Regions from separate parts of the Micromonospora sp. NPDC005298 genome, predicted to be linked through region 2. Evidence: riboswitches for the same ligand, from Rfam matches in the RefSeq annotation. Region 2 holds a riboswitch; the other holds the start of a gene.

Region 1 (4,415 bases), on a different contig from region 2:
CCAGCTTGGTGAGATCCCCCTCGAGCCGGTAACTGACGCCGTCCGCCTGCCAGATCAGGGTCGAGGCGGCCAGCCGGGCGGTCTCCCCGTGCACCTGACCGGACCGGTCCACGTAGGACAGCACGTGCGGGCCGCCGACCCAGACGGCGAAGTCCCCGTCGACCTGGACCCATTCCGCGTCCGGCCGGACGGTCTCCTTGTGGAAGGACAGGTTGAGGCGGCCGTCGAAGGCGTCGACGCGCAGCGCGCCGCCCCGGTAGAGCAGCGTCGCCACCCGGTGGGCGCCGGTGGCGTCCGGATCGGCGACCAGCACCCGCTCGGGCGGGCCCAGCTTCGCCGGTACGCGGATCGGAAAGCGCACCGCCCGTCGCGCCTCGTCCAGCGCGGACGTCCGCTGCGACGGCAACGGCGAGGGAGTGCCGGCGGGCCGACCCGACGACGGGGCGATGGTGACGCCCGCGAAGCGCAGCAGGCCGCCTACGGCGTCGGCGACGGCGGTACGTGTCGGCGGCAGCACCGCCACCAGCAGGGCGGCGAGTGCCGCGGCGGCGTACGCCCGCCACCGGCGTCGCGGGGGCGCGGCGAGGCGGGCGTGCACGCGTGCGGTCACCTCGGGCGGGTCGGTTGTCTCCAGCCAGGTGGAGAGGTCGCGGAGTTCCCTCTCGAGGTCACCCATGTCGGACCTCCTCGCGGTCCAGCAGGCCCCGCAGCTTCGCCAACGCCCGTGACGTCCGCGACTTCACCGTGCCCCGGGGCCAGCCCAACGCCCGCACGGTCTCCTCCTCGCTGAGATCGAGGAAGAACCGGCAGACGATCACCTCGCGGTCGCGTACCGGCAGTTGGCGCAGCGCCCGTACCAGCGCGGTGCGCCGCTCCCCGGCGAGGACCGCGTCGACCGCCCCGTCCTCGACGGCCTCCGACGCCGGACCGGCCGCCGCCGCCCGCAGGACGAGGCCGTCGCGGCGGCTGCGTGAGCGGTGCAGGTTGCGCGTCTCGTTGGCGACGATCGCCAGCAGCCAGGACCGGAAGGACGAGTCGCCGCGATAGCGGGAGAGTTTGCGGTACGCCTTCACGAACGCCTCCTGGACGATGTCCTCGGAGTCCGAACCCGCGCCGAGCAGCACCGCCGTCCGGTACGCGGACGCGGTGTGTCGGGCGACCAGGAGGTCGTACGCCTCCAGGTCACCGGCCCGGGCGCGGGTGACGAGCACGTGGTCGTCCAGGGGAACCTCCGGTTCGATCACCCTCATGACACCGCACGCGGATCGCGGGTTCCATCCGGTACGGGGTCAGCTTGCTCCCATCCGGCGTGCAGGGCTTTGCCAGGAACTGGTGCTGCACTGGGGGGAGCGTCGAGGAGAGGGGTGGGGCCATGGGCTGGTTCAGTCGGCGGGCACGGGGCGCCGAGGCGACCCCGACGAAGCTGGACCGGGAGGCGACCCGCGACGACCTCGCCGCGCTGGAGGCGTTCGTCGCCAGCCGGCGGGGGGTGGAGTTCTACCTGGAGCCGGAGACCACCGCCACCGACACGACAGTGGTGGCGATCGCCCACGACGGGGAGTGGATCCGCCGCCGCACCGGCACGCCACGGGCGGCGGGCGCCATCGCCCGCAAGCACGCGGTGCCGCTGTACGAGGCGGGACGCACCGGCTACCCCGAGCGGATGCGGGTGTGGAGTCGGGCACACCCGGAGCGCCACGCCCGCTGAGCGGGCCGCCGTCGGCGAAGGCCCCGCCGGGCCGCGCGGCGCGCCGCGTGCTGTGCCGCCGTGCCGGGCGCCGGGTGCCGGGTGCCACCGCGCCGTGCGTCACGCACCACGCGTCCCGGCGTGCTGAACCGTTCACGACATCGCCGCAGGACCGCGCGAGTCGGACTGACCCACGGCTCGTGGCCTGCAGGGTGCGTTGACCGGCGGCGCGGCGGTGTGGCAGCATTCGCGGCCTGACGGCAGTGAAGGAAGTCGGTGCGAATCCGACGCGGTCCCGCCACTGTCACCGGGGAGCGATCCCCCCTCGTGAGTCACGGCCGTGTGTCTGCGGTTGGAAGGCCGGGGGAGAGCGTCGATCCGGAAGCCAGGATACTTCGGCCGTCGGATGTACCCCAGGGCGTGGACACCCGAGGAGGACCCGATGACGCAGGACGTCTCTGTCACCGACGCACACCGTCGTGACCCGAGCGGCGACCGTTCCGCCGCACCCGCACCCGCACACGTACCCGCGCGCGCTCGCGCCGTTCGTCGCTGAGTTCCGTACCGCGTCGCCCGTCGGCGCCGGCCCCGCGCCGGTGAGCCGGCCGGATCGCGGTACCCGCCGAACCCGCGCCCACCCACGTCGCCAGGCCGCTTCCTGCGAGCGTGTCGACGTTACTGTCCGGAGCCTGCCGTGCGCACCCTGCTGCTCTCCACCGCCGACACCGACCTCCTGGCCGCCCGCGCCAGCGACGCCGACTACCGCCTCGCCAACCCGGCCCGGCTCACGGCCGACGAGGTGCCCGCCCTGCTCGACGGGGTCGACCTGGCCGTCGTACGCCTCCTCGGTGGCCGGCAGGCGTGGCCCGACGGCCTCGCCGCGGTGCTCGCCAGCGGACTGCCCACTGTCGTGCTCGGCGGCGAGGCGGTGCCCGACGCGGAGCTGATGGCCCTGTCCACAGTGCCGTCCGGGGTGGCCACACACGCCCTGGCGTACCTGGTCGAGGGTGGGCCGGACAACCTCGGGCAGCTGGCCCGGTTCCTGTCCGACACGGTGCTGCTCACCGGTCGGGGTTTCGCCCCGCCCGCCCGCACCCCCGCGTACGGCGTGCACGGCGCGCACCTGGCCGACCCGTACCGGCCCACGGTGGGGATCGTCTTCTACCGGGCACACGCGCTGGCCGGCAACACCGGATTCGTCGACGTGCTGGTCGAGGCGGTGCGGGCGGCCGGCGGCAACCCCCTGCCGATCTTCTGCGGCTCGCTGCGCGGGCTGACCGCGAGCGCCGGCCCGCTCGCGCTGTTCGCCCGCTGCGACGCGCTGCTGGTCACTGTCCTCGCGGCCGGTGGCACGGTCGCCGCCGAGGCCTCCGGCGGCGGTGCCGAGGACGCCTGGGACGTCGGCGCCCTCGCCGCCCTGGACGTGCCGATCATCCAGGCGCTCTGCCTCACCAGCACCCGCGAGCAGTGGGCCGACAGCGCCGCCGGACTGTCCCCGTTGGACGCCGCCATGCAGGTGGCCATCCCCGAGTTCGACGGCCGGATCGTCACCGTGCCGTTCTCGTTCAAGCAGATCGATGCCGACGGGCTCTCCGTCTACGCCGCCGATCCCGAGCGGGCCGCCCGGGTCGCCGGGATCGCGGTACGCCACGCCCGGCTGCGGTACGTGCCCAACGGCGACAAGCGGATCGCCGTGGTGCTGAGCTCGTACCCCACCAGGCACTCCCGGGTCGGCAACGCCGTCGGGCTGGACACCCCCGTCTCGGCGGTACGGCTGCTCGCCGCGCTGGCCGAAGCCGGCTACCACCTGGGCGACGCGCCCCTGCCCGACGACGGCGACGCGCTGATCCACGCGCTGATCGCCGCGGGCGGGCACGACGTGGAATGGCTCACCCCCGAGCAGTTGGCCGCCGTCGAGGCCCGGATACCCGCGCAGACGTACCGGCGGTGGTTCGATGAGATCCCGGCCGGACTGCGCGACCGGATGCGGGAACACTGGGGGGAGCCGCCCGGCGAGCTGTACACCGACGGCGGCGACATCGTCCTCGCCGGGCTGCGCTTCGGCAACGTGGTGCTGCTCATCCAGCCGCCGCGCGGCTTCGGTGAGAACCCGATCGCCATCTACCACGACCCGGACCTGCCGCCGAGTCACCACTACCTGGCCGCGTACCGCTGGCTTGCCGCCCCGGTCACCGACGGCGGCTTCGGCGCGGACGCCGTGGTGCACCTGGGCAAACACGGCACCCTGGAATGGCTGCCCGGCAAGGGGCTGGGCCTGGCCGCCGACTGCGGGCCCGACGCGGTCCTGGCGGATCTGCCGCTGGTCTACCCGTTCATCGTCAACGACCCCGGCGAGGGCACCCAGGCCAAACGCCGGGCGCACGCCGTGGTCATCGACCACCTGGTGCCGCCGATGGCCCGCGCCGAGACCTACGGCGACCTGGCCAAACTGGAGCAGCTGCTCGACGAGTACGCGACGGTGCAGGCGCTCGACCCGGCCAAGGTGCCCACCGTGCGGGCGCAGATCTGGGACCTCGTACGCGCCGCCGAACTGCACCACGACCTGCACGCCGAGGCGATGCCGGACGCGGACGACTTCGACGACTTCGTGCTGCACCTCGACGGGTACCTGTGCGAGGTCAAGGACGTGCAGATCCGCGACGGGCTGCACATCCTCGCCGCCGCGCCGACCGGCGAGCCCCGTGTCAACCTGGTCCTCGCGGTGCTG
Region 2 (4,415 bases):
CTGCGCGTACGCCGGGTGCGCGCCGAACTGGCGGGCCAGGTCGGCGGAGGTCTCCAGCGCGGTCAGGTACAGCTCTTCGCTGATCCGGGTGGACAGTTCCCGCGCGGCCGGGGAGTCGAACGGCAGCCGCAGCGCGAAGAACACGTCCTGAAGGCCCATCAGCCCGAGCCCGACGGGGCGCCAGCGCGGGTTGCTCGCCGCCGCCTGCGGGGTCGGGTAGTAGTTGATGTCGATGACCCGGTCGAGGAACGTCACGGCGGTGCGTACGGTGGCGCGCAGCCGTTCCCAGTCCAGGTCACCGTCGGCGAGGTGGGCGGCGAGGTTGACCGAGCCGAGGTTGCACACGGCGGTCTCGGCGTCGCTGGACACCTCGATGATCTCGGTGCACAGGTTGGACAGGTGCACCACGTTGCCGTCGTCGGCGGTCTGGTTGCACAGCCGGTTCGCGGCGTCCTTGAAGGTCATCCACCCGTTGCCGGTCTGGGCGAGGGTGCGCATCATCGTCGCGTACAGCTCCCGCGCCGGGACCTGCCGCACGAAGCGGCCCTGCGCCTCGGCGGCCCGGTACGCGGCGTCGAACCGCTCGCCCCACAGGTCGGGCAGCTCCGGCACCTCGTGCGGGTCGAAGAGCGACCACATCCCGTCGGCCTCGACCCGGCGCATGAACTCGTCCGGGATCCAGTTGGCCAGGTTGAGGTTGTGGGTGCGCCGGGCGTCCTCGCCGGTGTTGTCCCGCAGGTGCAGGAACTCCTCGATGTCCGGGTGCCACGGCTCCAGGTAGACGCAGGCCGCGCCCTTGCGCCGGCCGCCCTGGTTGACGGCGGCGACGCTCGCGTCGAGGGTCCGCAGCCACGGCACGATCCCGTTGGACTGGCCGTTGGTGCCGCGGATCAGCGCGCCCCGGGACCGGACCCGGGAGTACGCGATGCCGATGCCGCCGGCGAACTTGGACAGGTTGGCGACCTGGGCGTACCGCTGGTAGATCGAGTCCAACTCGTCGCGCGGCGAGTCGACCAGGTAGCAGGAGGACATCTGGGTGTGCCGGGTGCCGGAGTTGAACAGCGTCGGCGAGCTGGGCAGGTAGGCCAGGCTGGACATCAGCCGGTAGAAGTCGACGGCCTCGTCGGGTGTGCTGGACAGGCCGCAGGCCACCCGCAGCAGCCAGAACTGCGGGGTCTCCAGCACCAGCCGGGTGCTGGGGTGCCGCAGCAGGTACCTGTCGTACACCGTGCGCAGGCCGAAGTACTCGAACCGCCGGTCGCCGTCCGGGTCGACGGCGGCGTCGAGCGTCGCTGCGTGCGCGGCCACGAACGCGGCGGTGTCGTCACCGATCAGTCCTTCGGCGTGACCGGTGCGGATGGCCGCGCTGAACGAGGTGACGCCCTGCCGGCGGACCTCCTTGTCGACGTACCCGGACAGCAGTCGGGCGGCCAGGCGCGAGTACTGCGGCTCCTCGCCGATCATCTCGGCGGCGGTCTGGATGGACAGCCGGTCCAGTTCGGCGGTGGTCGCGCCGTCGTACAGGCCGCTGATCGTGCGGGTCGCGACCCGCAGCGGGTCGACGTCGGTGAGGTCGTCGGACCAGCGCTCGACCGCCCGGACGATCCTGTTGACGTCCACCGGTTCGGTGGCGCCGTCGCGCTTGCGGACCCGCATCTGCGTCCGGCGCGGTGCCGTGTCGCCGGCGGACGGGACTACCTCGGTGACTGTCACCACTCGCTCCTCGGAGAGTTCGAGACCTGTTGGTCCGGACGCGAGGGGGCAGACACCGGCGGACACCACGCCGGCACGGCGCGGGTCAGGTGGCGTCGGCCGTCCCACGCGGCCTCGGACCGCCGTGCGCCCGGGTGCGGGCGTACGGCGCGCTGGCAGGTCTTCGGACTCGCGGGCGTGACCGGTCTCGCCGGTCCCCTACTGGCCGTCGCTTCCCAGGCCGCGTCGCGGCCCAGTGCTGATGACGGCGGTCGTTCCCACTCACCGCTGCGGGACAGTCCCGGATTCCCACCGGGTTCCCTCTTGCCTCGACCACTGTGGATGAGCGGCCGAACCAGCTGCGCTCGACACCATATATAGGGACAGCAGAGTTGTCACACCCCACATCTCGGTGTCGGGCGTGTCGGTGACGGCCGTCACGGGCGGTTCAGCCTGCGACGGGGACCGGCTCGGGGGTGCGCGAGCGGCGCTCGACGGTGAAGCTGACACCGGCCAGGCCCAACCCGAGCACGGCCAGGAGCACACCGACCCAGGCCGGCGCGAGGTAGCCGAAGCCGGCGGCGATGGCGACACTGCCCAGGGCCGCGCCGAGACTGTTCGCGATGTTCATCGCCGACTGGTTCATGGCGGCGCCCATGAGCTGGGCGCCCGGGGCGACGGTGATGAGGCGTGCCTGAAGGACCGGCCCGAGGTACAGGCTCGTCGCGCCGACCAGGAACGCCCCCACGAACAGGCCGACGGGGTTCGCCGCGACGAGACCGAAGACGGTGATGCTCACGATCATCGCGACGAAGCCGACGATCATGCTGCGGCGCAGGTCCCGGTCCGCGAGCCAGCCGCCGAGCGCGTTGCCGACGGTCATGCCCAGGCCCACCGCGACGAGCGCCCACGGCACCGTCGCGGCGGCGAGGCCGGCGACGTCGGTGGTGACCGGAGCGATGTACGTGTTGACCGCGAAGAAGCCGGCGAACCCGACCGCCCCGGTCGCCGCGACGAGCCACACCTGCCGGGTCCGCAGGGCCCGCAGCTCGGCGGCCGGCGAGCTCTCCACGGCCGCGGCGACCTCCGGGACGACCGCCAGGACCGCGAGCAGGGTGAGCAGGAAGACCCCCGCGATGACCAGGTACGCGGTACGCCAGCCGACCGACTGCCCGAGCCGGGTGATCAGGGGTACGCCGACCACGTTGCTCACGGTCAGCCCGCTGAGCACGGCGGCGAAGCCACGGGCCTCGTTGCCGGGGCCCAGCAGGGCCGCCGCGAGCAGACCCGCCGCCCCGAAGTACGCGCCGTGCGGCAGCGCGGCGACGAACCGCGCGACAAGCACCAGGTCGAACGTCGGAGCGGTCGCCGACGCGACGGTGCCGACGGCGAACAGGACGAGCAGCCCGAGCACCAGCTTCTTGCGGGGCAGTCGTGCGCTCAGCGCGGCGATCAGCGGAGCGCCCACGACCACGCCGAGCGCGTACGCGGTGATCATCCAGCCGGCCCGGGCGACCGCGTCGGACGGCGACAGCGCGTACTCCCGCGGGAGCAGGCCTCGCGCCATGTCGGGCAGCAGGCCCATCGCCACGAACTCGGTCAGGCCGACCGCCACCCCGCCCAGGGCCAGGGCGGCCACCGCCGCGAGGCGTCGATTTCTGCTCAGTCCATCCACCGGAAGAATTTAGCAACAGCGTTGCGTAATAGGGTGTCGAGATGACGCGCACCACAGCCGACGTGACGTTCCTGCGCGGCTACAACCAGGCGCTGGTGATGGCGGTGGGGCGTACCCTGCCGACGTTCGAGCGGTCCACCGTCGTCACCGCGACCGGCCTGACCCCGCAGGCGGTCTCCAAGGTCATCGCCCGGCTGACCGCCGACGGCCTGATCCGGTCCGCCGGCGTCCGCCGTCCGGGGATCGGCAAACCCGCCGTCATCTACGAGTTGGTCCCCGACAGCCGGTACGCCGTCGGCGCGCACGTCGCCCGGCGCACACTGCGGCTGGTGCTCGTCGACCTGGCCGGCGCGGTGCACCACTCGGCGGTCAGCCCGCTCCCCCGCGACTTCACCCCGGACCATCTGCTGCACGCCCTGCGCACCGGCGTCGACGCGATCACCGCAGGCCACGAGCTGCGGGGTCGGCTCACCGGGGTCGGTATCGGCATGATCGGCCCGCTGGATCACGAGAACGGCCTGGTCCGGGACGCCCACGGTCTGCGGCACTGGCACGACGTACCGCTGCGCGAGCTCGCCGAGGCGCACCTGGGCCTGCCGGTCCACCTGGACAAGGACGTCACCGCGGGGGTCACGGCCGAGGCGTGGCGGCACGGCGGGACCTTCGGCGACGCGGCCCTGATCATGGTCGAGTCCGGCATCGGCGGCGGCTTCTGGCTGGGTGGCGCGGCCCACCGGGGCGCGCACACGAACGCCGGCGAGTTCGGCCACACCGTCGTGGACCTCGACGGCCCGCGCTGCGTGTGTGGACGCAACGGATGCCTGGAGATCGTGCACAACCGGGCGGTCGAGGCCGGCGACGTCGCACGGGCCGCCCGGGTCCTGGCCGTCGGCGTGGTCAACCTGCTCCAGACCCTCGACCTCGCCCACGTCGTGCTGGCGGGCGCCGACCTGCTGCGGCATCGGCGGGCCTACCTCGCGGCGGTCCGGGAGGCCGTGCACACCGAGGTGCCGCGGGCGGACTGGCTGGTCACCGACGTCGCCCTGTC

The links. Region 2 has a riboswitch for cobalamin ahead of ABZS77_RS08245 (ribonucleoside-diphosphate reductase subunit alpha). Riboswitches for the same ligand answer to the same signal wherever they lie in the genome.
Region 1: another riboswitch for cobalamin. It lies ahead of cobN (cobaltochelatase subunit CobN); the one in region 2 lies ahead of ABZS77_RS08245 (ribonucleoside-diphosphate reductase subunit alpha).

What each region holds. Positions count from the first base shown of each region.
Region 1 covers NZ_JBEXGP010000016.1:83,156-87,570, forward strand. The annotation lists gene ABZS77_RS21140 (hypothetical protein) at 1-676, opposite strand, end outside; gene ABZS77_RS21145 (RNA polymerase sigma factor) at 669-1,244, opposite strand; gene ABZS77_RS21150 (hypothetical protein) at 1,373-1,708, shown strand; cobalamin riboswitch at 1,954-2,083, shown strand; gene cobN (cobaltochelatase subunit CobN) at 2,382-4,415, shown strand, end outside.
Region 2 covers NZ_JBEXGP010000002.1:753,089-757,503, forward strand. The annotation lists gene ABZS77_RS08245 (ribonucleoside-diphosphate reductase subunit alpha) at 1-1,656, opposite strand, end outside; cobalamin riboswitch at 1,850-2,067, opposite strand; gene ABZS77_RS08250 (MFS transporter) at 2,141-3,367, opposite strand; gene ABZS77_RS08255 (ROK family protein) at 3,409-4,415, shown strand, end outside.